4 regions of the Streptomyces sp. NPDC020742 genome follow, and region 3 is predicted to be linked to each of the others. Evidence: riboswitches for the same ligand, from Rfam matches in the RefSeq annotation. Region 3 holds a riboswitch; each other region holds the start of a gene.
The links. A riboswitch is a leader RNA that binds a small molecule or an ion and turns the genes downstream of it on or off. The one in region 3 is predicted to bind cobalamin.

Region 1 (7,088 bases), on a different contig from region 3:
GTTGGAGGTTGCCGCCGTCGCTGCCGACCCGGCCGTGACCGGAGAAGTGCACGAACAGCAGGCCGCGCGCCTCGTCGGCGGCGGTCTTCAGGGCCCGGCTGAGCTCCCACGGCTCGGTGGGCCGGCAGATGCCGACCTCATCCGCGGTGAACAGGTCGGTGCCGGTCAGGGCCCGCTTCAGCTCGGCGGGGTTGTCCTCCACCGCGGGCAGGGCGTCCAGCGTCGCGTAGTCGTGGACACCGATCAGCAGCGCCCGGTTGATCTTCCCCCGCGCGTCGTATTCGGACATCCGGCTCAGACCTCGCCGGTGCTGCCGCTCCCCTGCGCCGGGCTGCCGGGATCGGGGTGCCCGGAGCCGACCTCGTGCACCGCGCCGCCGGTGCCGGCCACGACGGCGGGCTCCTCGCCCTCGGCGCGCTCCTCCCTGCGGCGCCGCAGCCACTCCCGCAGTGCGATGCTCAGCCCCTTGGTGACCTCGGTGGCGACGGCCCCGACGAGCACCAGGACCAGATCGTCCACCCCGACGGCCATGTCGGCCGGTCGGGTGCGCCGCGCTCCGTCGGCACCGTCGGCCGCGTCCGCGGGCCGGGGCCGCTGGTGCCAGGAGTGCTCCTGGCGGGTCAGCCACGGTTCGCGCTCCAGCCAGGCCCGGAGGTCGTCGATGTCCTGCTGCGGATTGTTCGTGCCCGTGACCCGGATACGGATCTCCTGGTGCCCGGCGCGCTCCGGCATCCCCCAGCCCCCTTCCGGCGGCCCCTTCGCCACCGTGCACCAGATAGTGACGCGGGATCAGGGGCGCAGGCAACCGTCCGTGACGCCGCAGCCACCCTGTGGCGTGCGCCACAGCGCCGGACGCGGGGCAGCATCGCAGGTCAAGGGTGAGTTGACGGGCATTCGCGGGGCGTGGTGGACTGCCCGGGCCAATCGGCGACAGCAGAGGAAGTCCGGTGCGAATCCGGCGCGGTCCCGCCACTGTCACCGGGGAGCGTCCCTCCGACGAGGGCCACGGCCCGTACCCGTACGGGCTGGAAGGCCGGGGGCCACGCCGATCCGGGAGCCAGGAGACTCTGGTCGCCGTCACGTCGAGCCAGGGCGCGGACCCTGAGTGAGGACACCACCATGCCCGGCCGCCGTTCCAGAGCCCCCCGGCCCCCCGTTGCGGGGCCCCTCCGAGGCCTGACGGCGGCCTGACCGATGCGCGGCGAACACGCGGGATATGCGTGCGGCGCGGCCCTCGGCTACCTCGGCGACCTGATCGCGGCAGACCCCCGGCGCGGCCATCCGGTGGCTGCCTTCGGCCGGGCCGCGGCCCGCGTCGAACGGCTGCTGTGGCGCGACCACCGGGGCTACGGGACGGTGCACACCGCGCTCTGCGCGGGCGGTGCGGCCGCCGCGGCCGCGCTGCTGGAGCGTGCGGTGCACCGCCGCCGCGGCGCTCACCTCGCGCTGACCGCGGCCACGGTGTGGGCGGTGCTGGGCGGTACCTCGCTCGGCCGGGAGGCCCGGGCCGTCGGGGGTGCGCTCACCGCGGGCGACCTGGAGGTGGCCCGGGAGCGGCTGCCGCACCTGTGCGGGCGTGATCCGCAGGCGCTGGACGGGCCGCAGATGGCGCGTGCGGTGGTGGAGTCGGTGGCCGAGAACACCTCGGACGCGGTGGTCGGCGCCCTGGTGTGGGGCGCCCTCGGCGGCGTCCCGGGCCTGGTGGCGTTCCGGGCGGTGAACACCCTGGACGCGATGGTGGGTCACACCTCGCCGCGCTACCGCCGCTTCGGCTGGGCCTCGGCCCGCCTCGACGACCTCGCCGGCTGGCCCGGCTCGCGACTGACCGCCGCCCTGGCCGTCCTGGCCGGGCCCGACCGGCGCGGTGCGCTGCGGGCCTGGAAGGCGGACGGCGGATCCCACCCGAGCCCCAACGCGGGCCCGGTGGAAGCGTCGTTCGCGGGCGCGCTCGGCGTACGGCTGGGTGGCACCCTGGCGTACGGCGGACGCATCGAGCACCGGCCGGTGCTCAACGGCGGGGGGCGCCCGGCCACGGCGGACGACATCGAACGGGCGGTCCGGCTCTCCCGCCGGGTCGGCGCGCTGGCCCTGGCGGTGACGGTGGCCGGACGGCTGGCGGCGGGCGCGCTGCGCGGCGCGACCGCACCCGGCGGGCACCGCGGCCGCAGGACGGGGAGGACCCTGAGCATGACCCTGAGCTTGAGGAAGACGGCCCGGTGAGCGGACGGTTGAGGAGAGCCGGCGGGCTCGGCGGCGGCCTGCTGGTGGCCGGTACGACGTCCGACGCCGGTAAGAGCGTGGTGACGGCGGGCATCTGCCGCTGGCTGGCCCGGCAGGGCGTCCGGGTGGCGCCGTTCAAGGCGCAGAACATGTCGCTGAACTCCTTTGTCACCCGCGAGGGTGCGGAGATCGGCCGGGCGCAGGCGATGCAGGCCGCGGCGGCCCGGGTGGAGCCGACCGCGCTGATGAACCCCGTACTGCTCAAGCCCGGCGGCGACCGCAGCAGCCAGGTGGTGCTGCTGGGGAAGCCGGTGGGCGAACTGAGCGCCCGCGGCTACCACGCGGGGCGGCAGGAGCGGCTGCTGGGCACCGTCACCGACTGCCTGACCGAGCTGCGGCGGACGCATGACGCGGTGATCTGTGAGGGCGCCGGCAGCCCCGCCGAGATCAATCTGCGCCGTACCGACATCGTGAACATGGGCCTGGCCCGCGCCGCCCGGATCCCGGCCGTGGTGGTCGGCGACATCGACCGGGGTGGGGTGTTCGCCTCCTTCTTCGGCACCACCGCGCTGCTGTCGAAGGAGGACCAGGCGCTGGTCGCCGGGTACCTCGTCAACAAGTTCCGGGGCGATGTGACGCTGCTGGAGCCGGGGTTGGACATGCTGCGCTCGCTCACCGGCCGGGCGACGCTGGGCGTGTTGCCGTACGCGCACGGGCTCGGCATCGACGAGGAGGACGGACTCCGCGTGTCACTGCGCGGCACGGTCCGCGAGAGCGTGGTGGCCCCGCCGCACGGCGCGGACGTGCTGCGGGTGGCGGTCTGCGCGGTGCCGCTGATGTCGAACTTCACCGATGTGGACGCGCTGGCCGCCGAGCCGGGCGTGGTGGTGCGGTTCGTGGACCGCCCCGAGGAGTTGGCCGACGCCGATCTAGTGGTGCTGCCCGGCACCCGCGGCACCGTGCGCGCCCTTGCGTGGCTGCGCGAACGCGGGCTGGCGGACGCGCTCGCCCGCCGGGCCGCCGAGGGCCGCCCGGTGCTGGGTATCTGCGGCGGCTTCCAGATGCTCGGCGAGCACATCGACGACGAGGTCGAGTCGAAGGCGGGGGCGGTCGAGGCGCTCGGGTTGCTGCCGGTGCGGGTGCGGTTCGCCGTCGAGAAGACCCTGGCCCGGCCGGTGGGCGAGGCGCTGGGCGAGCCGGTGGAGGGCTACGAGATCCACCACGGCGTGGCCGAAGTGGCCGGCGGCGACGAGGAGTTCCTGGACGGCTGCCGGCGCGGCGCGGTCTGGGGCACGCACTGGCACGGCTCGCTGGAGAGCGACGGCTTCCGCCGGGCGTTCCTGCGGCGGGTGGCCGCCGACGCGGGCCGGGCGTTCGTACCGGCCCCGGACACCCGCTTCGGGGCGCTGCGCGAGGAGCAGCTGGACCGGCTCGGCGACCTGATCGAGGAGCACGCGGACACCGGCGCCCTGCTGCGGCTGATCGAGGAAGGGGTGCCGGAGGGGCTGCCGTTCGTGCCTCCGGGGGCGCCATGACGGGTACGCACGCAACGGACCGGGGAGCCGACCGCGACGTGGAGGACGACACAGCATGACAACGGTGCAGAGCACGACCCCGCAGTACCCCTTCACCGCGGTCGTCGGGATGGACGACCTGCGGCTGGCGCTGCTGCTGAACGCGGTGAGCCCCGCGGTCGGCGGAGTGCTGGTGCGCGGTGAGAAGGGCACCGCCAAGTCCACCGCGGTACGGGCGCTGTCGGCGCTGATGCCGGCCGTCGACGTCCTCGGCGGCTGCCGCTTCGCCTGCGCGCCCGACGCGCCCGACCCCGGCTGCCCCGACGGCCCGCACGGGTCCGGTCCGGCCGAGCAGCGCCCGACACGGATGGTCGAGCTGCCGGTGGGTGCCTCGGAGGACCGGCTGGTCGGCGCGCTGGACATCGAACGGGCGCTGTCGGAGGGCGTGAAGGCCTTCGAGCCGGGCCTGCTGGCGGACGCCCACCGCGGCATCCTCTACGTCGACGAGGTCAACCTCCTCCACGACCACCTGGTGGACCTGCTGCTGGACGCCGCCGCCATGGGCGCCTCGTACGTGGAGCGGGAGGGCGTCTCGGTGCGGCACGCCTCCCGCTTCCTCCTGGTCGGCACCATGAACCCGGAGGAGGGCGAGCTGCGGCCGCAGCTGCTGGACCGGTTCGGGCTGACCGTCGAGGTCGCCGCCTCCCGGGAGCCCGACCAGCGGGTCGAGGTGGTCCGCCGGCGGCTGGCCTACGACGCCGACCCGGCCGGCTTCGCGGCCCGCTGGGCGGACGAGGAGCAGGCGCTGCGCGGGCGGATCGCCGCGGCGCGCGCGCTGTTGCCGGAGGTCCGGCTGGGCGATGCGGCGCTCCGGCAGATCGCCGCGACCTGCGCCGCGTTCGAGGTGGACGGGATGCGCGCGGACATCGTGATGGCGCGCACCGCGACCGCCCTGGCCGCCTGGGCGGGCCGGAGCGACGTCCGGGAGGAGGACGTCCGGCAGGCCGCGCTGCTGGCGCTGCCGCACCGCCGGCGCCGCAACCCCTTCGACGCGCCCGGCCTCGACGAGGACAAACTCGACCGCACGCTGGAGGAGTTCGGCGCGGACGAGGACACGGACGGCGAGGACGATCCGGAGCCGGACGGCCCGGACGGCGGCCCCGACGGGGGTGGTCCGGGCGGCGGGCACCCGCCGCAGGACGGCGGGCCCGAGGAGGCGCCGCTGCCGCCGGGCACCGAACTGCCGCACCAGCAGGAGCGGGAGGACCCCCGCGGCCCTTCCCAGGAACCGCCGGCGGCCCCGGAGTCACCGGCTCCGCCGGCGTCCGAGGACGGTCCGGACGCCCCGGCCGGGCAGGGTGTGGCCGGGGAGAAGCCGGCGGTCGGCGCGGCCGAGCCGTTCCGCACCCGCCGCCTCGACGTGCCGGGCCTGGGCGAGGGCGCCGACGGCCGCCGCTCCCGGGCCCGTACCGCGCACGGCCGGACGACCGGGGCCCGCCGCCCGCACGGCGCGTTGGGCAAGCTGCACCTCGCGGCCACCGTGCAGGCCGCCGCCCCGCACCAGCGGGCGCGGGGGCGGCGCGGCGCCGGCCTGGTGGTACGCCGGGACGATCTGCGCGAGGCGGTGCGCGAGGGCCGGGAGGGCAACCTCGTGCTGTTCGTGGTGGACGCCTCCGGCTCGATGGCGGCGCGCAAGCGGATGGGCGCGGTCAAGGGCGCGGTCCTCTCGCTGCTGCTCGACGCCTACCAGCGGCGCGACAAGATCGGCATGATCACCTTCCGGGGGTCCGGCGCGGAGCTGGCGCTGCCCCCGACCTCCTCGGTCGAGGCCGGCGCCGCCCGGCTGGAACAGCTGCCGACCGGCGGCCGCACCCCGCTCTCCGAGGGGCTGCTGCGCGCCCACGAGGTGCTGCGGGTGGAGCGGATGCGCGATCCGGCCCGCCGCGCCCTGGTGGTCGTGGTCACCGACGGGCGGGCCACCGGTGGCCCCGAACCGCTGGCCCGGGCCTCCCGGGCGGCCCGACTGCTGGCCGCCGAGGGCACCGCCTCGGTGGTAGTGGACTGCGAGGCCGGGCCGGTACGGCTCGGGCTGGCCGGCGAGCTGGCACGAGCGCTGCAGGGCACCGCCGTCACCCTCGACGAGCTGCGCGCGGACAGCGTCTCCGCGCTCGTACGGACCGTTCAGGGCACCAGGACCGCTCACGCCAACAGGAAGGCCGCGTAATGCCGCAGGGACAGCCGTCCGTCGTACCGAACGACGGGCTCACCACCCGCCAGCGCCGCAACCGCCCGCTGGTCTTCGTCCACACCGGTCAGGGCAAGGGCAAGTCGACCGCGGCCTTCGGGCTGGCGCTGCGCGCCTGGAACCAGGGCTGGCCGGTCGGGGTGTTCCAGTTCGTGAAGTCGGCCAAGTGGAAGGTCGGCGAGGAGCGGGCGCTGAAGGTGCTCGGCGACTCCGGCGAGGGCGGCACGGTCGCCTGGCACAAGATGGGCGAGGGCTGGTCCTGGGTGCAGCGCGACTCCCAGTTCAGCAACGAGGAGGCGGCCCGGGAGGGCTGGGAGCAGGTCAAGCGGGACCTGGCCGCCGAGACCTACCGGCTGTACGTGCTGGACGAGTTCGCCTACCCGCTGAAGTGGGGCTGGGTCGACGCCGAGGAGGTCGTCTCGGTGCTGCGGGACCGCCCCGGTACGCAGCACGTGGTCATCACCGGGCGGGGCGCCCCCCAGCCGCTGCTGGACTTCGCCGATCTGGTGACGGACATGACGAAGGTCAAGCACCCGATGGACACCGGCCAGAAGGGCCAGCGGGGCATCGAATGGTGAACCGGGTGAGCAGGGCATGAGCGGCGGCTCGATACCGCGGCTGGTGATCGCCGCGCCGTCGTCCGGCGCGGGCAAGACCACGGTGGCCACCGGCCTGATGGCGGCGTTCGCCGAGGCGGGGCTCACCGTCTCGCCGCACAAGGTGGGGCCGGACTACATCGACCCGGGGTACCACTCGCTGGCCACCGGGCGGCCCGGCCGCAACCTGGACGCGTACCTGTGCGGTCCCGGCCGGATCGGGCCGCTGTTCCTGCACGGCGCCGCGGGCGCCGATCTCGCCGTCGTCGAGGGCGTGATGGGACTGTTCGACGGCGCCTCGGGCATGGGCGAGCTGTCGTCCACGGCGCAGGTGGCCAAGCTGCTGCGGGCGCCGGTGGTGCTGGTGGTGGACGCCTCCTCGCAGTCCCGGTCGGTGGCCGCGCTGGTGCACGGCTTCGCGTCCTGGGACCCGGAGGTGCGGCTGGCCGGGGTGATCCTCAACAAGGTCGGCTCGGACCGCCACGAGCAGCTGCTGCGGGAGGCGATGGAGTC
Region 2 (7,088 bases), on a different contig from region 3:
CCCGGGGCGGCTGCGGGGACCGGGTTGCCCGCGAGGCTTGTGTTGCCGCTGTTGCCGCTGTTGCCCGCGGTGTCCGGGGCGTTCCCGGGACTCGGGGGCCGTACGGGGCCCGGGCCGCTCGGGGCGTGTGCGGAACCTCGGTCGACCGCGGGGCCCGGGGGGTCCGCGGGGCGCTCATCCGCGCCGGCGGCGGGCCTGCCACACGGCCGCCGCGCCCAGTACGGCCACGACCGCGGCACCGCCCAGCAGCCCGGCGGACGGCCCACCGTCGTCACCGGCCGAGGAGTCGGCACGGGCTGACCCGCCCGGACGCCCCGCCGCCCGCGAGGCACCGGAACCCTCCGCACCGCCGGAATCCTTCACCTGCTCCGCGCACCCCGACTTCGGGTAGCCGGCGATGGCACACAGCAGCGCGTTGGAGTCGTAGCGCAGCGGCCGGGCCACCGCGGCCAGCGCGTCGCCCGCCGAGGCGTCCTCGGACACCTGGGCGCACTCCGTGCGCACCTCCGGCGGCCGTTCGCTGCCGGCCGCGTCCCGCGCGGTGCCGAAGTCGATCACGATGCCGATCCGCTTGCGCCCCTCCTTGGCGGGGGCGGCTCGGCAGATGTCCGCGAAGTCGGCCGCCGCGCGCGGCTTGCCGGCCGCCGCCGAGTCGGCGCTCACGGTGAAGCGGAAGCCCGCGACGGCGCCGTCGTCCGGGCGGACGGTGGCCGGCCCCTGGGTGGCGTACTTCCAGGAGCCGCCCGCGGCACCGTCCCAGAAGGCCCAGTAGCGGTACTCCTGCGCCTGGGCCGGTCCGGCGGTCGCCAGGCTCATCACCGCACCGGCCACCAGCAGCGCCCCGGACAGCCGACAGCGCCGCGGTGCGGACCGCACACGCGCCGCGGCCGCCGGGTGCGGGAGCCGGGGCCGGGAACGGAGCAGGGGAAGGCGAAGGGAAACGAGCAACCGCCGCATCAGAGCGCGTTCTTCTTCCGGCGGCCGCTCAGCAGGAAGCCGATGCCGGCACCGAAGGCGAGCCCGACGCCGATGACCCACCAGAGCTTGAAGCCGCCCTCGGAGCCCTTGGCGTCCTTGGAGTCCTGGGCACCCTTGCCGGGGGCCACCGCGGCCGGCTTGGGGCCGGTGGCGTTGAGCGCGGCCACCAGGTCGGTGCCGCCGAAGGACCGGGGGTCGGCGCCGGTGGCGTGTGCGGCGAGCACCAGCTGGGCGTAGGCGGCCGGACCGTTCTCCTTGGCCCAGGCCGAGGCGTTCTTCTTCAGCCAGGCGAGCGGCCGCTGCGCGGCGGCGCGGTGCCCTCCGGCCGCCAGTGCCACCACGGTGTCCGCGGTGTTGCCGACGTCCGGCTGCTTCTCCTGGCCGGGCATCGCGGAGGGCAGGTGCTGCCCGTTCTTGTCGAGCTGCGCGACGAGGTAGGCGGCGCCGCCCTCCGCGGCCCGCGCCGCGGGGCCGGCCACGCCCTCCTTGCTGCCCCGGGAGTCCTCGCCTTCCTTGCAGCTCAGCGGCTTGACGGGGCGGTCGGAACCGCCGCCGGCCGGGGCGACGACGAAGCCCTTGCGCAGGGCGCCGGTGGTGGCGGCCGCCGTGGCGTCCGCGTTCGGGGCCTTGCCCTTGAGCTGGAAGGTGAAAGCGCCGCGCTCGCCCTCCTTCGCGTCGCAGCCCAGCCGGAAGGTGAGCAGCCCGTCGTAGGGGGTCTTCCCGCCCTTCTTCGACGTGCTCGACTCCGGCCGCTCACCGGCCGCGACGAACGCGCCGATGACCACGGCGGTGGAGTTGGCGTCGCTGGGGGAGCCGGGCATCGAGCTCCAGCCGCCGTCGTCGTTCTGTACCGACTTCAGCCAGTTCAGTGCCTTGTGTACGGCCTCGCTGTGTCCACCGAGCGCGGCCAGCGCCTGTATCGCGGCGGCCGTCTGGTTGGTGTCCCGCATCGTCTTGGCGTTGCACGCCGTGCCCGGCTCGGCGCGGAAGGCGGTGAACGCCCCGTCCGCGCACTGCTGGCCGGCCAGCCACTCGACGGCCGGGGCCGCCGGCTTGACGCCCACCGTGTCCTGCGCGAGCAGCGCCAGCGACTGCCGCCAGACGCCGTCGTACTGGGGGTCCTTGGTGCCGTACAGCCCCTCGGGCAGCTTCTTGGGGGCCGCCGGTGCCGCCGGTGCCGCGGGCGCACCGGCCCCGGCCGCGGAGGCGGCGGGAGCGGTGGCCGCACCCAGCACGGTCGCGGCCACCACCGCCATGGCGGCGCGGCGCGCCAGGAAGGCGACGCGGTGCGTCGAAGGGACCTGGGGAGCCATGGGCGCCAAGGGAGCCATGGAAGACGTGCGGGCCATCGGTCGGTGCCTCTCGGGTCTGGGCGGGTCGCGCCGGCGGTACGCAGCCGCACTCGGCCGACCGGCGCACTCCGATCGGTGATCGGGCGCGGCGGCACCGGGCTCGGCTCCGTATACCTCGACGGTGCCGCGCACCGGGAGCGTCCGTGCGGACGGCGGTTCCGGTGGCGCGAGCCTTGGTCGTTGCCCCTCGGGTGCTCCGGCTCGTACGGCCGGCGCGCGGTGCGCGGACGGCCGTCCTCACGGTTGCGGGTCAGCGCCGGATTTCCACCGGCTTCCCCCGATCGGGCACGGATGAAGTTGTCCCGCACACCTTAACCGGCACCCGGACGGCCCTCGCCCGCCTGTACGGGACGGGGATGGCGGGCTGTGACGGAGGCGACAGGGGGCCGTCCCTCGGTCCATCGGCGGGGCACTGGCGGGGCACTGGCGGGGCACTGGCGGGGTCGGGCGGGGTCGGGCGGCGGTGACGGTGGCGGGGGCCGGGCCACCTCGTGCTGCCGGTGCCGGTGCCGGTGCCGGTGCCGGTGCCGGTGTCGGCGCCTGTGTGCCGGCGCCCGCGCGGGGCTCACACCGCCTGGTACGTCGCCGGGTCGGAGCCCGGCACCCGCTCCACCTGTCCCAGCTTCACCAGGCGCCGCAGATGCGCCTCGGCCTCCGATACCGCGATGGTGCGGGAGCCGTACGGGATCTGTTCCCACGGGCGGTTCCACTCCATGGCGACGGCGAGCTGCCAGGGGGTGCGGGGCTCGCAGAGCAGTGCCCGCAGTCCGGAGAGCCGCTCTTCGTGGTGGGCGAGGAGCTCGCGCACCCGCCCCTGGGCATCGGTGAACGCATGTTGGTGGGCCGGCAGTACCTCGGCGGGGGCGAGCCGTCCGATGCGTTCGAGGGAGTCGAGGTAGTCGCCCAGCGGGTCGGTGCCGTCCCCCAAGCTCTCACCTCCGTTCGAGCAGGGGGGACCCCCATGGTCGTCCGGGGCCTCGTACAGGCCGATGTGCGGGGTGATACCGGGCAGCAGATGGTCGCCGGAGAACAGCCGGCCGAAACCGTGCGGCGCCCGCCCCGACGGCCCGCCACTCGAACTCCCCGACGTCCCGCTACCCGAACTCCCCGACGTCCCGCCCGGGTTTCCTGTCCGCTCGCCCGCATTCGCGGGCGCCGCCCCCGAATTCGCCGGCGTCCCACCCCGGTTGGCTGTCCGCCCGACCGGGTTCCCCGCCCGTCCGGGGTGCTCCTCCTCCAGGTGGAGGCAGACATGCCCCGGTGTGTGCCCCGGCGTCCAGATGGCGCGTACCCGCCGCCCCGGCAGGTCCAGCAGCGCTCCCGGCTCGATCCCGCGGTCCGGGAGCGCGGCCCGCCGGCCGGGCGGTTTCCTGCCGCTCCCCTGGGCGCGCGCCGTGCGCAGCGGCGCCAGATGGTCGTCCGGCGCGCCCGCCGCCGCAAGCTTGGCGAGCAGATAGTCCCGCCACCGGCCCGGCTCCGCCTCCCGGGTGCGGCGCACCACCGCGGTATCCGCGGCGTGCATCGCGATCCAGGCCCCGGACGTCTCCCGCACCTTCGCGGAGAGGCCGTGGTGGTCGGGGTGGTGATGGGTGATCAGGACACCGTGGAGGTCGGTGACGGCGAAGCCGCAGGCCGCGACGCCGGCGACCAAGGCGTCCCAGGAGTCCGGGTCGTCCCAGCCGGTGTCGATGAGCACCGGCCCCCGGTCGGTCTCCAGGAGGTGGACGAGGGTGTGGCCGAGCGGGTTGTCCGGTATGGGGACGGCGATGCTCCACACTCCGCCGCGGTGGTCGATCACCTGCGTGGTCATCCCCGTCCCCTCTCGCTGCGGGGCGCCCGATGGGCAGCTGCCGGACGCGCGTCGGTGTGCACCTCTGCGGACACGCCTTCACTATAACTAGAACGAGTTTCAAGCTGGCCGGAAGTGGCGCCCGGGTGCCCCTCCGGGGTGCTCCCCCCAAGGTGCCCACGCCTCCCGCCCCCATCCGTCCCCGTCGCCCCGTCCGCCCACCTGAAGTCGACCTCCCGGCGGCGGGGTTGGTGGTGGCTACGCACCGTGGACTCCTCCAACTAGAACTGATATCAGTTCTGATGTGGCGTCAGGAACTGACGGGAGGCGACCGTGATGAGCGAGTTCGTGGAGCACGGAAAGCTCTACATAGGCGGGGGGTTGGTCGATCCGGCCGGCAAGGACACGATCGAGGTCGTCTCACCGCACACCGAGCAGGTCATCGGCCGCGTCCCGCATGCCTCGCGGGCCGACGTCGACCGTGCGGTGGCGGCGGCCCGTACGTCCTTCACGTCCGGGGTGTGGGCGAACGCCCCGTTGGCGGACCGGATCGCGGTGGTGACCCGGATCAAGGACGCCTTGGCGGCGCGCAGCGAGGAGTTCGCCCGGGTCATCAGCTCCGAGAACGGCACCCCGTACACCTCGGGCGTCATGGTGCAGTCGCTGGCCGCCGTCCTGGCGTGGGACGCGGCCCTCACGGTGGCCCGGGGCTTCGCCTTCGAGGAGCGGCGGGACGGGGTACTGGGGCCGATCCTCGTGCGGCGGGAGCCGGTCGGGGTGGTCGCGGCCGTGGTGCCGTGGAACGTCCCGCAGTTCACTGCCGCCGCCAAGCTCGCGCCGGCGCTGCTGGCCGGCTGTTCGGTGGTGCTGAAGGTGTCGCCGGAGACGCCGCTGGACGCGTACCTGCTCGCCGAGATCGCCGGCGAGGCCGGGCTGCCGGAGGGCGTGCTGTCGATCCTGCCGGCGGACCGCGAGGTCAGCGAGTACCTGGTCGGGCACCCGGGCGTGGACAAGGTGTCCTTCACCGGCTCGGTGGCCGCGGGCAAGCGGGTGATGGAGGTCGCGGCGCGCAACCTGTCCCGGGTCACCCTCGAACTCGGCGGCAAGTCCGCGGCAGTGATCCTTCCGGATGCGGATCTGGACGCGGCGGTGGCCGGGATCGTGCCGTTCGCCTGGATGATCAACGGCCAGGCCTGTGTGGCCCAGACTCGGATCCTCGCGCCGCGCAGCCGGTACGACGAGATCGCCGAACGGTTCACCGCGGCCGCCGCCGCGCTCACCGTCGGCGACCCGCTGGACCCGGCCACCGAGGTCGGTCCGCTGGTCGCCCGCCGTCAACAGCAGCGCTCGCTCGACTACATCGCGCTCGGGCAGCGGGAGGGCGCCAAGGTCCTCACCGGCGGCGGCCGGCCCAAGGAGCTGACCACCGGCTGGTACGTCGAACCGACCCTCTTCGGCGAGGTCGACAACGGGATGCGGATCGCCCGCGAGGAGATCTTCGGCCCGGTCATCTGCCTGCTGCCGTACGGGGACGAGGCGGAGGCGGTGCGGATCGCCAACGACTCCGACTACGGGCTCTCCGGGTCGGTGTGGACGGCCGACGTCGACCACGGCGTCGACCTCGCCCGGCGGGTGCGCACCGGGACGTACTCGGTGAACACCTTCAGCATCGACATGCTCGGGCCGTTCGGCGGCTACAAGAACTCCGGCATCGGCCGGGAGTTCGGGCCCGAGGGCTTCGGCGAGTACCTGGAGCACAAGATGATCCACCTGCCGGCGGGTGCCTGATGGCGGACCGCTGGCGGGTGGAGGTGGACCGCAGCGTGTGCATCGGGTCGGGGATGTGCGTGGGGGTGGCGCCGGACGGCTTCCGGCTGGACACGGCCCGGCAGTCGCACCCCGTGGCCGCGGAGTCGGAGGCCGACGAGGACGTCCTGGCGGCGGCCGAGGGGTGCCCCGTGGAGGCGATCCTCGTCACCCTCGCGGGCAGCGGTGAGGCGGTGTTCCCACCGGAGGAGTGAGCGGCGTCGGGCCCCGGGCCCGGCTGCCGGCCCGCCCGGTGGCCCGCTCGCCGCCCGGTGCCCCACGCCCGCCCGGTGGTTCGCTCACCGCCCGTTAGCCCACACCCCGCCCGTTGGCTCACTCCCCGCCCGGGGCCGTCACATCGATCAGCCGGCACACCGTCTCGATGTCTATCTTCACCTGGGCGATCGAGGCGCGGCCGGAGAGCCAGGTGATCAGGGCCGAGTGCCAGGTGTGCTCGATGACGCGGACCGCGGAGAGCTGTTCGGGGGTGGGCGGGCCGTCCAGGCCCATGGCGTCCAGGATGATCGCCGTGGTCAGTCGCGAGACGGTGTCGACCTCGGGGCTGACGGAGCGGTCGGCGAAGGTCAGGGCGCGCACCATCGCATCCGCCAGGTGCGGCTCGCGCTGGAGTGCGCGGAAGGCCCGCATCAGGGTCTGGGCGACCCGCGCGCCCGGATCCTGCTCCGACGGCGGGCGCTTGCGCAGCGTCTCGTGCATGTGCTGGAGCTGGTCCTGCATGGTGGCGACCAGCAGGTGCACCTTGGAGGGGAAGTAGCGGTAGAGGGTGCCGAGCGCGACGCCCGAGGACTCGGCGACCTCGCGCATCTGCACGGCGTCGAAACCGCCACGGGACGCCAGCTTGGCGCTGGTGTGCAGGATGCGGCGGCGCCGGGCCTCCTGACGCTCGGTCAGGGGAGGACTCGCGGGAAGCGCCGGCTTGGCTGCCTTGGACGCCTTGGATTCCGTAGTCATATTTCCCATTCCGTGGCATTCCGTCCGCGATGCGGTGAGTGCCGGTGGTGTGACCGCCACAGCATGGCAGGGGGGCGGGTGGTGGCGCGAATCACCTGGTGCGGCTCTTTTCGTCGCTGCCCTGGCCGGTAGATTCGACGCTCGGTGAACTGATCAGTAGCCCAGCGGTACTGAAACTTGTTCTAGATTAC
Region 3 (7,088 bases):
TCGTACGCGGCGAGCATGATCCGCTCGGAGATCCGGGTCGACAGCTCCTTCGCCTCGGGCGAGTCGAAGGGCAGCCGCAGCCGGAAGAACACGTCCTGCAGGCCCATCAGGCCCAGACCCACCGGGCGCCAGCGGGAGTTGGAGGCCCCGGCCTGCTCGGTCGGGTAGAAGTTGATGTCCACCACGCGGTCGAGGAAGGTGACGGCGGTGCGGACGGTGGCGTCCAGCCGCTCCCAGTCCATCGCCTCCTGCCAGCCGGCGGTCTCGTCGCCCAGGTGCGCGGCGAGGTTGACCGACCCCAGGTTGCAGACCGCGGTCTCCCCGTCGTTGGTCACCTCCAGGATCTCCGTGCAGAGGTTGGAGGAGTGCACGACCTTGCCGGGCTCGGCGGTCTGGTTCGCGGTCCGGTTGGCGGCGTCCTTGAACGTCATCCAGCCGTTGCCGGTCTGCGCCAGGGTCCGCATCATCCGGGAGTAGAGCACCCGCGCCGGCACCTGCTTGACCGCCCGGCCCTCGGCCTCGGCCCTGCGGTACGCGGCGTCGAACTCCTCGCCCCACAGGTCCACCAGCTCGGGGGCGTCGGCGGGGGAGAACAGCGACCAGTCGCCGTCCGCCTCCACCCGGCGCATGAACTCGTCCGGGATCCAGTGCGCGATGTTGAGGTTGTGGGTGCGGCGGGCCTCCTCACCGGTGTTGTCCCGCAGCTCCAGGAACTCCTCGATGTCCGCGTGCCAGGTCTCCAGGTAGACGCAGGCCGCGCCCTTGCGCCGGCCGCCCTGGTTGACCGCGGCGACCGAGGCGTCCAGCGTGCGCAGGAACGGCACGATGCCGTTGGAGTGTCCGTTGGTGCCCCGGATCAGTGAACCGCGGGCGCGGATGCGGGAGTAGGACAGGCCGATGCCGCCGGCGTGCTTGGACAGCCGCGCCACCTGGTGGTACCGGTCGTAGATCGAGTCCAGCTCGTCCAGCGGGGAGTCCAGCAGGTAGCAGGACGACATCTGCGGGTGGCGGGTGCCGGAGTTGAACAGCGTGGGGGAGGAGGGCAGGTACGACAGCGAGCTGGTGAGCCGGTAGAGCTCGGCGACGTCGGCCAGGGCGCGCTCGCTGTGGTCCTCGGCCAGACCGCAGGCCACCCGCAGCAGGAAGTGCTGGGGGGTCTCGATGACCTGACGGGTGGTGGGGTGCCGGAGCAGGTAGCGCGAGTGCAGCGTGCGCAGCCCGAAGTAGCCGAAGCGGTCGTCCGCGCCGTCCGTGAGGGCGGCGTCGACCAGCGCGTCCAGGTGCTCGGCGTGCGCCCGTACGAACTCCGCGGTCCCGTCGGCGATCAGGCCCTCGCGGTGGCCGACCTCGACGGAGGCGGAGAAGGAGACCGCCCCCTGCCCGGCGGCCTCCTCCGCGATGGCGCGGGTGAGCAGCCGGGCGGCGAGCTTGGAGTACTGGGGCTCGTCACCGATCAGGCCGGCCGCGGCTTCGGTGGCCAGCGACCGCAGCTCGGCCTCGTCGGAGCCCGGGTGCCGGCCGCGCAGGGCGGCGGCGGCCACCTTGCCGGGGTCGGTCGCGGTGAGGTCCTCGGTCAGCGCGGTCAGCGTGCGCAGCAGGGCGACGCCCGGCCCGTCCTCGCCCGGCGCGCCGTCGGCGGGGGCGGCAGGCGTGGTCACCGCAGTCGGCACGACCTCGGCGTCTGACGCGGGCTCCGTTGGCGCGATGGTCACGTGGTGCTCTCCCTCACTCGGCGGGGGCCGGGAGAGCGGGGCGACGGGCGCGCGCGGGCATGCGGCACCCCGTGACGTTGTGGGGCGCGCGGGCACCGCGCGGCGTCCATCGGCCCAACCCTCGGGGCCCGGACGTATCGACGTCCGTACCGATGGCGGTGCGGACGTACCGTCGGCAGGTCTTCGGACTTCACGGCACGCGCGGAAGGGCCGTGATCGGGCCACCGAGCGCGCTCCAACACCGTTGCGGGACAGTCCCGGATTCACACCGGATTCCCCTGCGGCGACAGCGAGGACGAGCATACATCTTGTGCTGCCACCCGCATGCACCCCCACATCTTGTGTCGTCACCCCATACCACTCCGACGGGTGTGCGAATGACCAGGGGCGTCGGACGGCCCGGGAAAGGTGCTCTGTCCCAGGACAGCGGCCCCTTCCGGCCAGTCGCCGCCACGCCTGCCGCGGCCACCCCGGAAGGGCGGACGCGCCCGACGCGCCGTCACCCACCCCCGTGCGCCCCGGCGGTTCCGGAACGGCGAAGGGCCGCCGCGCCCCCAGGGGGACGCGACGGCCCGTGGTGCGGTGCCGGCGGATCAGTGCCCGGCGGGTGCTCCGGCGGTGGCCGGCGGCAGGTCGGTCGCGACGCCCGTGTCGCCGGCGTCCGCGGTGTAGTCGCCGGGGCTGGTCTCGTCGACCCCGTCGGGGGCCTTGACGGCCCGCAGGGCGACCGTGAGCACCACCGTGACCACCACGTTCAGGACGAAGGCGGTGAGGCCGATGTAGCCGATCTCACCGATGCCGGGGATCTCCTTGCTGGAGCCGCCGAAGTGGGCCTGGGTCGGGCTGGCGACGCCGTACGCGGCGAGGGTGCCGTAGAGCATGCCCACCGCCCAGCCGGTCAGCAGGGCCCAGCGGTGGAACCAGCGGGTGAACAGTCCGCCGACCAGCGCCGGCATGGTCTGCAGGATCCAGATGCCGCCCAGCAGCTGGAAGTTGATGGCGACGGTCTTGTCCATGGTGAGGACGAAGACCAGGGCGCCGACCTTCACCAGCAGGGAGACGAGCTTGGCGACCTTGTGCTCCTGCTCGGGCGTGGCGTCGCGCTTGAGGAAGTCCTTGTAGACGTTCCGGGTGAAGAGGTTGGCGGCGGCGATGGACATGATGGCCGCGGGCACCAGGGCGCCGATCCCGATCGCCGCGAAGGCCACACCGGCGAACCAGCTGGGGAACATGTCCTCGAACAGCTGCGGGATGGCCAGCTGGGGGTTGCCCTGGATGTCCGTGCCGGCCTTGACGGCCATGAAGCCGAGCAGTGCCAGGAAGCCCAGCATCAGCGAGTAGAGCGGGAGGATGGTGGTGTTGCGGCGGATCACATTGCGGCTGCGGGAGGACAGTGTGGCGGTGATCGAGTGGGGGTACATGAAGAGCGCCAGCGCCGAGCCGAGCGCCAGAGTGGCGTAGGCCCACTGGGCGTTGGGGCCGCTGGTCAGCTCGCCGCGCGGCTTGCCGGGCACCGGGCCGGGCTGGGTGAACGCCTTGCCCGCCGCGTCGAAGATCCCCTCGAAGCCGCCCAGTTTGATCGGGATGTAGATGATCGCCACGGCGATGACCAGGTAGATCAGGCCGTCCTTGACGAAGGCGATCAGCGCCGGGGCGCGCAGCCCGGAGGAGTAGGTGTAGGCGGCCAGCACCGCGAAGGCGATCAGCAGCGGGAGGTCCTTGACGAACCAGTTGGTGTGCTCGCCGCCGCCGATGCCCATCACGTCCAGGACGGCCTGAATGCCGACCAGTTGGAGCGCGATGTACGGCATGGTCGCCAGGATGCCGGTCAGCGCCACGGCCAGCGACAGGCCCTTGGAGCCGAAGCGGCCCCGGACGAAGTCGGAGGTGGTGACGTAGCCGTGCTTGTGCGAGACCGACCACAGCCGGGGCAGGAAGGTGAAGATCAGCGGGTACACCAGGATCGTGTACGGCACGGCGAAGAAGCCGGCCGCGCCCGCCGCGTAGATCGCCGCCGGAACGGCTACGAAGGTGTACGCGGTGTAGAGGTCACCGCCCAACAGGAACCAGGTGATCCAGGTGCCGAAGCTGCGCCCGCCCAGGCCCCACTCGTCGAGGCTCTCGGACTGCTCCGCCCTGCGCCACCGGGCGGCGAGGAAGCCCATGACCGTCACGGCCAGGAAGAAGAAGACGAAGACGGCGAGCGCCACGCCGTTGACGCCCTGGGGGGCGGAGGCGGCGAGGGGAGCGGCGCCGGGCGCGGCCGGGGTCGGACTCATGCCTGTGCACCACCCTTGCGGGCGCGCTGCTCACGCTGGACCAGCTTGTAGGCCACCGTCGTCAGCGCGGTGGAGATCAGTACCCAGAGCATCTGGTACCAGTAGAAGAACGGGATGCCGATCAGGGTCGGCTCGATCCGGGCGTACGAGCTCACCCACAGCATCGCCACGAACGGAGCCAGCAGGCACAGCCCCGCCACCACACGCGTCGGTGTGACGATTCGTCTTCTGGTCGGTGGTCCGGCTGGCTCTGGCATCGTGCGGCTCCGTCCCTGGCGATCTCCTGTGCAACCGGCTGGAAATCTATGGCAGGGACGTGGCGCGCGTCACTACCTGTCCGCATATCGGTATGGCGAATTCCCGCGCGGTGCGGTGTCGCACGGCGCGGGAGGCGTCGCCGGTCGGGGCGGGCGGCCGTCAGTCCGCGGGGCGCTGGAGCCGGGCGACGAACTTGTAGCGGTCGCCGCGGTAGACCGAGCGCACCCACTCCACCGGCCGGCCCTGGGCGTCGAGCGAGTGCCGGGAGAGCATCAGCATCGGCAGACCGACGTCGGTGCCCAGCAGACCGGCCTCGCGGGGAGTGGCCAGCGAGGTCTCGATGGTCTCCTCGGCCTCCGCGAGCCGGACGTCGTAGACCTCGGCGAGTGCGGTGTACAGCGAGGTGTACTTGACCAGATTGCGGCGCAGCGCGGGGAACCGCTTGGCGGACAGATGGGTGGTCTCGATGGCCATCGGTTCACCGCTGGCCAGCCGCAGCCGCTCGATGCGCAGCACCCGGCCGCCGGGCGCGATGTCCAGCAGCCCGGCCAGTCGGTCGTCGGCGGTGACATAGCCGACGTCCAGCAGCTGGGAGGTCGGCTCCAGGCCCTGGGCGCGCATGTCCTCGGTGTACGAGGTCAGTTGCAGCGCCTGGGAGACCTTGGGCTTGGCCACGAAGGTGCCCTTGCCCTGGATGCGCTCCAGCCGGCCCTCGACGACCAGTTCCTGCAGGGCCTGGCGCACCGTCGTCCGGGAGGTGTCGAACTCCGCGGCGAGGGTGCGCTCGGGCGGGACCGGGGAGCCGGGCGGCAGGGTCTCGGTGATCTCCAGCAAGTGCCGCTTGAGGCGGTAGTACTTGGGCACCCGCGCGGTGCGGGTACCGCCGCTGCTGTCGGTGCTGCCCCCGTCCGTCTCCATGCCCCGCCTTTCCGACTCCTGTCGTGCTGCCGTCACCGGCTCCTCCGTACGTAGCGGCTCACATCGTGGCACGGGTGGGTTCTCCGTGCTCCCTCGCGGGTCCCGGCGCGCCAGATGTCGGTCCGGTAACGGACCTGACAGCGACTCTTATACACCCTTGACACTCCGAAAGGTCTAGGCCAAGCTGCCGGAACTGGTCTAAACCATTAAAGACCACACCCGGCCTTGGAGGGAGAGCGCGATGCGGCGTGGGCTCAGATCGGCGACCGCGGTCGCAGGTCCGGGCCGCCGGACATGTCGAACGCCTGGTCCACCCACCCTCTTCTCCTCTGCGGCTTCCCCTTCGGCTCCACCACGGCCTGGAAGGAGCTCCTCCGGTGCTGGTCCTCAACAAGGAGCCGGCGAAGGACGCCCTTCCGCTGTGGCTCTCGCAGTTCCAGGGCCCGGTTCGGGGACGATGGGGGCGCCGCCATGGCCGCCGTCTCGCTCTTCGCCGTCCCGACCCCGGTCCTCGCTCTGTTCCTGTCTCTGTCCTGCCACGCAAGGCGGTCGGTGGTCTCACCTCCGGCGCAGTGAAGGGATGACGCAGCCATGACCCCTCCCGTCCGCCCGGTGTCCTCCGCCGACACCCTCAACCGCGATGCCCTCGCCGTCCTCCAGCCCGGCTTCACCGGCACCACCGCACCGGACTGGCTGCTGCGCCGGCTCGGCGAGGGCCTGACCTCCGTCGGGCTGTTCGGCCGCAATGTCGCCGGGCCCGAGCAACTCGCCGCGCTCACTGCGCAACTGCGCCGGGAGCGTCCGGAACTCCTGATCGCCATCGACGAGGAGGGCGGCGATGTCACCCGCCTCGAAGTGCGCGGCGGGTCCTCCTTCCCCGGCAACCACGCCCTGGGCGCCGTCGACGACACCGCGCTCACCCGCGCGGTCGCCCGGGAACTCGGCCGCCGGCTCGCCGACTGCGGGGTCAACCTCAACTGGGCGCCCTGCGCCGACGTCAACTCCAACCCCGACAACCCGGTCATCGGCGTTCGCTCCTTCGGCGCCGATCCGCGGCTGGTCGCCCGGCACACCGCCGCCTATGTCGAGGGCCTCCAGTCCGCCGGGGTGGCCGCCTGCACCAAGCACTTCCCCGGACACGGTGACACCGCCGTCGACTCCCACCACGACCTGCCGCGGATCACCGCCGATGCGGCCACCCTCCGGGCCCGTGAACTGGTGCCGTTCCGCGCCGCCGTCGCGGCCGGCACCCGCGCCGTGATGAGCGCCCACCTCCTGCTGCCCACCCTGGACGGCGAGCGTCCCGCCACGCTCAGCCCGGCCGTACTGAACGGCCTGCTGCGCGCCCCGGTCGCCGAGGGCGGCCTCGGTTTCGACGGGCTGATCGTCACCGACGGGATGGAGATGCGGGCCATCGCCGCCACCTACGGCATCGAGCGCGGCAGTGTGCTGGCCCTCGCGGCCGGCGCCGACGCGATCTGTGTGGGCGGCGGACCGACCGACGAGGACACCGTGCTGCGGCTGCGCGACGCCCTGGTGCGGGCGGTACGCACCGGCGAACTGTCGGAGCGACGGCTCGCCGACGCCGCGGCACGGGTACGGGCCCTGGCGCGCACGCCGGGTGGCCCGGACGCGGGGGAGCGGGAGCGGGTCGCGCCCGCACCGGGGATCGGGCTCACCGCCGCCCGCCGCGCACTGCGCCTGACCACCGCCGGCGGCCCCTACGAGCCGCTCACCGGCCCCGTCCATGTCGCGGCCTTCACCCCGCTCGCCAATATCGCGGTCGGTGACGAGACCCCCTGGGGCGTCGCCGCCGAGCTGACCCGTCTCCTCCCCGGCACCGATACCGCCGCCTACACCGCGGCCTCCGCGTCCGCGGCCGGGATCCCCGCACTGATCGAGGGTCTGCTCACCGCAGCCG
Region 4 (7,088 bases), on a different contig from region 3:
GGTCACCAGGCCACGGCGCATCCTCAGACTTACCCTCCAGGCCTGCCCCTCCGTCCCCAGGGGCAGGCCCGAGGGACGGCCCCCAGGGTCGGGGTCGGGACAGACCTCAGAGCAAAGCTGGGCCCGGGCCCGCCGGCGGGCCGGGGTATGCCGACCGGAGCCGATCAACCCGATCGCGGCCCCAGGAGGCAGCCCTCGTTACAGCCCGAGGCGCAGGCCTTCGGAGACAGCCCCGGTCACGGGTCGAGGCGCGCCCCCCAGGAGACATACCCGGTCACGGGCCGAGGCGCGGCCGCGATGCCCACGAGAACACCCGGTTACGGGCCGAGGCGCGACCCCAGGGCACCGGCCCGCCAGATCCATCCGCTCAAGCCCAAGTCCGCAGTCCCCACCCACATCTACAGTCCCCCGCCTACATCCACAGGCCCGCACCCACACCCCCGTCCCACACCCGCCTTGCACACATGACGGCGCCGCTCACCGGCATCCTCGCGGACCGCCACCGGCGGCCCGCACACGCTCACCACCTCATCGCCGACCTCGGCATCGGCCCGCACCACACCCCTCCACATCGACGATCAGGCACGATGGACGCACCATGGATCCTCGGTACCTCCTCTCCCGTGCCCACCAACTCGCCACCGAAGCGACCCCCTCCCGCCGTCGGTTGCTCGGCATCACAGGTCCGCCCGGCGCCGGCAAGTCCACCCTCGCCGCCTACCTGGTCGCAGAGTTGGCCGGCAGGGCAGCGCTCGTCCCGATGGACGGCTTCCATCTGGCCGAGGCCGAATTGCGCCGCCTCGGCCGCATGGACCGCAAGGGCGCCCCCGACACCTTCGACCCGGCCGGCTACGCCGCACTGCTAGCACGCCTGCGCGCCCCGGCCCCGGACGCGGCCCCGGACAGCGCCGTCTATGCACCGGCCTTCGACCGCCGCATCGAGGAGCCGGTCGCCGGCAGCATCCCCGTGGCACCGCACATCCCTCTCATCGTCACCGAGGGCAACTACCTCCTCCTCGATTCCGCCCCCTGGTCCTCGCTACGCAACCTGCTCGACGAGATCTGGTACGTGGACCTGGACACCCCGGAACGGGTCCGGCGCCTGATCGACCGCCATGAGCGCTTCGGACGCCCGCGCCCCGACGCCGAGCACTTCGTCCACACCTCGGATGAGGCCAACGCCCGCGTGGTAGCCGCAACCCGCGACCGCGCCGACCTCGTCATCACCTTCACCCCCACACAGGCCCCACCCCCACAGACCGACTGATCCTTCCCCCTCGCCTGGCCCGCCCTCCCCAGCCGCCTCCGCCTCCCCTCCTCTCGCACCTAGCCGGCCTCACACCGCGCGCACCCCAGCCCTCCCCCCTCCGGTCACGCGCCAACACCCGCCGCCTGACCGCCCCGTCGGCCACCTCCACCCGCGAGCAGACCGACCACCGACAGCGCACCCCATCCCACGGACACCACGGCCGCCTTCACCCTCCGGTCCCGCCCGGGCAACGTGAGGCTCAGCAGCGCGGCATCCCCGAAGTCCGCCGCGATCCGCACGCAGGCGGCGGTGCGCAGCGCGGGGCCCTCCGGCGCCAGTGCGAGTACGAGCCCGCTCACCGCATCCCGCCACGCCAACGGGCGCAGTGAGGTCCGGGTGTCCTGTGCCGTCCGCCCCTCCCCATCGACCAGGCCCGAAGGCCGCGCCAGCAGGTCAGGCACCGCCGTCACCGCCACTCCGTACACCGCCGTGGCCACCCCGACCGCACGCAACAACCCGACCTTCATCCGCGCCACCGCCTTCCCTTTCCCTCACCACCGGGCTTCTCGCCCCTCGCTTCCACACTCTCCCGCCGCACCCACTCAACTTCCTTCCGCATCCACCCCCTTCTCAAACGACATCATCGATGTCATCATGACATCAACAGTGTCAGCATGAGTGCGCACCACAGAGCGGCGCGCACCACAGAAGGGGGATGCGAATGAACATCACCGAAGCCGGTTTCGGCATGAACGGCACGGAAGCCGACCCCGGGGGGATCACCGACCCCCACGCCACCGAACGCAACGAGAACAACGAGAACAACGAGAACAACGAGCGCGGGAACGCCACGGACACCGAGGCCACCGCGAACCGCCTCTCTGCACGGACCGCCAGGCAACGCAAACCGGCCGAAGACCCACCTCATACCGGCGACCTTCTCTACGACGTCATCCGACGCCTCTGGCCACTGCACCGCACGGTCGTCCGCGCGGTGGAGCGGGAACTGAAGGACACCGGCATGACAGCCGGCGAACACGCACTGCTGGACGCCCTGGAAAGCGAAGGCCCGCGCACCGTCCCCCAGTTGGCGCGTTCCATGGGGCTGGACCGACAGCCGGTACAGCGCTGGGTGAACCACGCCAGGGAGCTGGGCCTGGTAGTGACGGCCCCCAACCCGGCACACCGCCGCTCCTCCCTGATCGAGCTCACCGCCCAGGGCTCGGCCGCCATACGCGGGATCCAGACCTTCGAGACCACGGAGCTGCGGCAGCGCCTGGCTGACCTGCCCAGCGAGGACATCCACACCGCACTGCACGTACTCGACCGACTCGGCGAGGAATTCCGGCACCTGGCGAACGGCTCGCACGTTCCACCGGAGGAAACCGACAGTCACGGCAATCGCGATACTTACACCGGTAGCGACAATAGCGACGGCAGTGACATTGCACCCGCCGCTCCCCGGCATCGCACACACAGAGGACGGTCCCAAGAATGACCCGCGCCATCACCGCCTGGTCCGAGATAGACAACGGCCTGGTGCCCATCGACGACGGCGAGTTGTTCTACGAGACGGCCGGCTCGGGTCCCGCGGTCGTGCTGCTGCACGGCGGCATGCTCGACCAGCACATGTGGGACGAGCAGTTCGCCTGGTTGGTGAACTCCGGCCTCCGCGCGATCCGCTACGACTTCCGCGGCCACGGCCTGTCCTCCACGGTGACCGGGGACTACGCCAACCACGACGACCTGTGCACCCTGCTCGACGCACTCGACGTCCCCCGCGCCGTCCTCGTCGGCCTCTCCCATGGCGCGCGGGTCGCACTCGACACCGCCATAGCCCACCCGGAGCGGGTGACCGCCCTCGCGCTCTCCTCCCCCGGCATCAGCGGCCGCCCCTTCACCGACCCCTTCGTCCTGGAACACATCAGGGAACAGGTGGCGGCCATCGGCGCACCGGACGGCGCCGAGCGCTACGTCGAGCACTTTCTACGGATGTGGGTGGACGGACCGCACCGTGAACCGTCCGCCGTGCACCCGGGATTCCGTGAGCGGATGCGTGCCTCGGCCGCGGCCAACGTAGAGGTGCACGCCGATGGAGTGGGCGCGGGTATGCCGCTGGAGGTCGGAGCCGCAGACCGTCTGACCGAAATCCGGGTGCCGACGGTCGTCCTCGACGGCGATCTCGACAGCAGAGACATCTCCGCCAACGCCCATGCCATAGCACTGGCCGTCCCCGGCGCCCGAAGAGTCCGCATACCGGGGGCCGGCCACATGGTCAACCTGGAGAACACCGCGCTCTACGACCAGGAACTGCACGCATTCCTCTCCGCCTTGGAATACTGACCCCTCGACCGGCTGGCCCGGACGCTGACTCACCCCACACCCCACCCCTCCCCTCCGGCGGTTAGAGTGGCCGGGCCGTGGTGTTCGGGAAGACCGGTGGCGGACCTCGTGGTCCCATTCCGGAGCGGCCCTCGCCACTGTGATCGGGGAGTTTCCATCCCTCTCCGTATGCGCACGGCGCGCATACGGCGCCACTGACCGCACCCTGCGGCCGGGAAGGCGGGGACGGACGCGGGCACCCGTAAGCCAGGAGACCGGCCACGGCATCTCACGAGTTGATCCACGAGGTGCTGGAGCGTGACCGCCGGATGGCCCTGTCCACCGATACCCCGAACACCCCTGCCCCCACCAGCTTCCGCTGGCGCCGGCAGGACACCGTCCGTACCGCGGGACTGATGGCCGTCATAGCCGGGCTGCACGTCGTTGCCTTCGGCGTGCTCTTCCTCCTGGTGGTGCCACACCACTACTCCGTCGGAAGCCAGGTCTTCGGCGTCGGACTGGGTGTCACCGCGTACACCCTCGGCATGCGGCACGCCTTCGACGCCGACCACATCGCCGCGATCGACAACACCACCCGCAAGCTGATGGCCGACGGCAAGCGACCGGTGTCGGTGGGCTTCTGGTTCGCGCTCGGCCATTCCAGCGTGGTCGTCGTGATGGCCGCCCTCGTGGCGGGCGGTGCCCACCTCGCGGGCATCCTCCTCAACGACCAATCCCGCACCCACCAGATCCTGGGCACGATCGGCACCACGATCTCGGGCAGCTTCCTCTACCTCATCGCCGCCCTCAACCTCATCGCCCTGACCGGCATCTGGCGCGTCTTCCGCGGGATGCGCGACGGCCAGTACGACGAGGCGGAACTGGAACAGCGCCTCGATTCACGCGGCTTCATGAACCGCTTCCTGGGACGCTTCACCCGCTCCATATCCCGCCCCGGCCAGATGTTCCCGCTCGGCTTCCTCTTCGGGCTCGGCTTCGACACCGCGACCGAAGTGACCCTCATGGTCATGGCGGGCAGCGGGGCGGCGGCCGGTCTCCCCTGGTACGCCATCCTGTGTCTGCCGCTGCTCTTCGCCGCCGGAATGAGCCTGTTCGACACCCTCGACGGCACCTTTATGAATTTCGCCTATCAGTGGGCGTTCTCCAACCCGGTGCGCAAGGTCTACTACAACCTCACCATCACCGGCCTGTCGATCGCCGTCGCGTTCTTCATCGGCACGATCGAGCTGGTGACCGTGCTGCACGACAAGCTCTCCCTCAACGACCCGCTGACCGACTGGGTCTCGGGCCTCAACCTCGACAATGCCGGCTTCATCATCGTCGGCCTGTTCCTGGTGGTGTGGGCCGCGGCACTGGCGTACTGGCGACTCGCCGGCGTCGAAAGGCGCTGGGAGCAGCGCGCCCGACACACCCCCACGGCAACCACCCCACCGACACCCCCCACCTCCCGCACCCCGGACTCCTGACCGCCCGCTGAAAACACCCAAGGCCCAGGCCTCCCGACCAACCCCGGGCAGCCTGGGCCTTCGCCATCCCCGAACCAATCAAACCCCAAAACACACAAACCCCAACGCCGCGATGCACCGGACTGGTCTTCTCACCGGACAGCGGGGCGGCCCAGTTGGCGATCATGTCGACGAGCGAATCAGGCGGTCGAAGCCAGGCCGGTGCGGCTCGGACGGGCCATTTCCGCGACGCGCCGGAGCCAGCCTGGCCGACCGTCAACAAGGAAGAGCGGGATTTCCGCCGCAGCAGCATCAACTAGTCGGCTAGCATGGCGTGTTGACTGTCCTACCTACTCAAGGAAGTCCGATGACTGGCCCTGGCAGCGACAGCTTCACCTGGCATCAGCTTCCGCCCTTTTTCCAAGATGCCGACACTGGCTCCATACGCTCAAAACGCCGCTATTTCGGTCAACTCCGCCTGACGCTGCTTCTATTGTTCTTGGCGGCAGCCGTCGGTGCCACGACGATCAAATTCGGCAGTAACGGGATCGACTGGGCAGGATTTGTTGCCGCCTTGGCCTTCATTTCCTCCATCTTGGTTCGGCTCTACATCGTGGAGCAACGAGATGAGCGGCGCTGGTACGAGTGCCGGGCCGCCGCCGAATCGTGCAAGACGCTCGCTTGGCGCTACGCGGTGTGTGGAGAACCCTTTCCTGAATCCATGCCTGCAGCCGAGGCCCGGCGTCTCTTCATCAACAGACTCCGAGAGATCAGCCTTGGTCTCGATATCGTCGATGTGTCGGCCGGACTCGACGTCAACGAGGCGATGGAACGCTGCCGTGCCGCCAGTAGGGACGAGAGGATCGAGACCTACAAAAGCAATCGCCTGACGGAACAAGTCGAGTGGTATGCACGGATGGCCAAACTGCGAGATAGGCAGTCCCGTACTTGGCGGAGTATTGCTCTCGTTGGGGAGATGCTCGGAGTCGTCGCCGGTGCGGTGAAGGCATACGGCGCGGTTTCCATCGATCTACTCGGTGTCGTCAGTGCGGGAGTTGCCGGAATCACCGCATGGTTCCAGGCACAGCGTCTGGAGACAGAAGCCTCTGCATATAGCCTGACCGCCCGGGAGATCAGACACATTCTCTCCCTTACGGATGAATCTGCGGACGCGGAGTCGTGGGGAAAATTCGTCGACCAGGCAGAATCCGCAATCTCCCGAGAGCACACCATGTGGGCGTCGGGCCGCACGGGTAACGTGGGGCTGACAGGCTGACTGAGCAGGAGAGGGACGCCCTCCTGAACGAAGGTCGCACACTGAGCGCGCACAGCAGAGCTTCTCACGCGTTCGCGGTGCTTCCCGCCCTCATGTGTACTGAATCCGTTTCTGCGGAGCGCCCCTCCTGACCGGTCATAGGGCGATGCGGACTCTGCCCTATAGGGTCAATCGCGCGTTGCGCACTGGTTCCTGGGGAAGCACCTGGCAGCCCTCCCCCGGAAGACACTCCCCCCGCAGCCCCTCACACCTGACACGGTGTGCGGCTGCGTAGACCATCTCCGTGGCGCCGCCCCAGTACGGGCACGGACAATTCAGGATGCCTGATCCCATTCGGTTGCCGGCAGGACTGCGACTGCGTCCCACGGCTGCCGCGCGCCGGCCGACTGGCGCTTCGCCACGTTTCTACCGTCCGGCAACGCTGCCCTGCCCACAGGCAAGGACCGGCTGGCTCGAGCCCGAGCTCGCCCCGTTCCCGTGGCAGGACGCCGACCGGCGACACCCCCGGGAGGAAGAGGCACGATGACCTTAACCGGGCAACGGCCGTACGGGATCAGCAGGTTGTGAAGCTGACTGGGCCCGTGCGGCCTGTTCCCACCCTGGCCTGACGGGCGCGCTCGCACTCCTGCTCCTCTCCCGCGTACATCTTGGCGAGCTGATCTAAGAACCGGCACCCAGATGGGAGTCCAGCCGCGAATCGGCACTGCGCGAGCGCCGGGGCAGGGAGCGCCGACATGCCGCCGGGGCCGGCCCCAACCGACGCCTGGTCTTCACC

Region 1: linked by a shared signal. The riboswitch ahead of AB0G84_RS15190 (cobalamin biosynthesis protein) and the one ahead of AB0G84_RS03855 (ribonucleoside-diphosphate reductase subunit alpha) in region 3 are both predicted to bind cobalamin.
Region 2: linked by a shared signal. The riboswitch ahead of AB0G84_RS32540 (prenyltransferase/squalene oxidase repeat-containing protein) and the one ahead of AB0G84_RS03855 (ribonucleoside-diphosphate reductase subunit alpha) in region 3 are both predicted to bind cobalamin.
Region 4: linked by a shared signal. The riboswitch ahead of AB0G84_RS32345 (HoxN/HupN/NixA family nickel/cobalt transporter) and the one ahead of AB0G84_RS03855 (ribonucleoside-diphosphate reductase subunit alpha) in region 3 are both predicted to bind cobalamin.

The regions. Positions count from the first base shown of each region.
Region 1 covers NZ_JBFAEA010000007.1:65,468-72,555, forward strand. The annotation lists gene AB0G84_RS15180 (caspase family protein) at 1-289, opposite strand, end outside; gene AB0G84_RS15185 (hypothetical protein) at 295-732, opposite strand; cobalamin riboswitch at 936-1,068, shown strand; gene AB0G84_RS15190 (cobalamin biosynthesis protein) at 1,195-2,220, shown strand; gene AB0G84_RS15195 (cobyric acid synthase) at 2,217-3,755, shown strand; gene AB0G84_RS15200 (putative cobaltochelatase) at 3,811-5,958, shown strand; gene cobO (cob(I)yrinic acid a,c-diamide adenosyltransferase) at 5,958-6,557, shown strand; gene AB0G84_RS15210 (cobyrinate a,c-diamide synthase) at 6,574-7,088, shown strand, end outside.
Region 2 covers NZ_JBFAEA010000032.1:10,090-17,177, forward strand. The annotation lists gene AB0G84_RS32530 (CbiQ family ECF transporter T component) at 1-178, opposite strand, end outside; gene AB0G84_RS32535 (SCO2322 family protein) at 175-816, opposite strand; gene AB0G84_RS32540 (prenyltransferase/squalene oxidase repeat-containing protein) at 957-2,291, opposite strand; cobalamin riboswitch at 2,499-2,645, opposite strand; gene AB0G84_RS32545 (MBL fold metallo-hydrolase) at 2,896-4,140, opposite strand; gene AB0G84_RS32550 (aldehyde dehydrogenase) at 4,456-5,907, shown strand; gene AB0G84_RS32555 (ferredoxin) at 5,907-6,140, shown strand; gene AB0G84_RS32560 (TetR family transcriptional regulator) at 6,259-6,897, opposite strand.
Region 3 covers NZ_JBFAEA010000001.1:885,735-892,822, forward strand. The annotation lists gene AB0G84_RS03855 (ribonucleoside-diphosphate reductase subunit alpha) at 1-1,670, opposite strand, end outside; cobalamin riboswitch at 1,869-2,032, opposite strand; gene mctP (monocarboxylate uptake permease MctP) at 2,306-3,991, opposite strand; gene AB0G84_RS03865 (DUF3311 domain-containing protein) at 3,988-4,248, opposite strand; gene AB0G84_RS03870 (GntR family transcriptional regulator) at 4,409-5,167, opposite strand; partial or broken gene AB0G84_RS03875 (carbohydrate ABC transporter permease) at 5,510-5,751, shown strand; gene AB0G84_RS03880 (glycoside hydrolase family 3 protein) at 5,759-7,088, shown strand, end outside.
Region 4 covers NZ_JBFAEA010000031.1:37,945-45,032, reverse strand. The annotation lists gene AB0G84_RS32365 (nucleoside/nucleotide kinase family protein) at 599-1,267, shown strand; gene AB0G84_RS32360 (hypothetical protein) at 1,372-1,776, opposite strand; gene AB0G84_RS32355 (MarR family winged helix-turn-helix transcriptional regulator) at 1,971-2,747, shown strand; gene AB0G84_RS32350 (alpha/beta hydrolase) at 2,744-3,592, shown strand; cobalamin riboswitch at 3,654-3,870, shown strand; gene AB0G84_RS32345 (HoxN/HupN/NixA family nickel/cobalt transporter) at 3,901-5,058, shown strand; gene AB0G84_RS32340 (DUF4231 domain-containing protein) at 5,405-6,313, shown strand; gene AB0G84_RS32335 (transposase family protein) at 7,017-7,088, shown strand, end outside.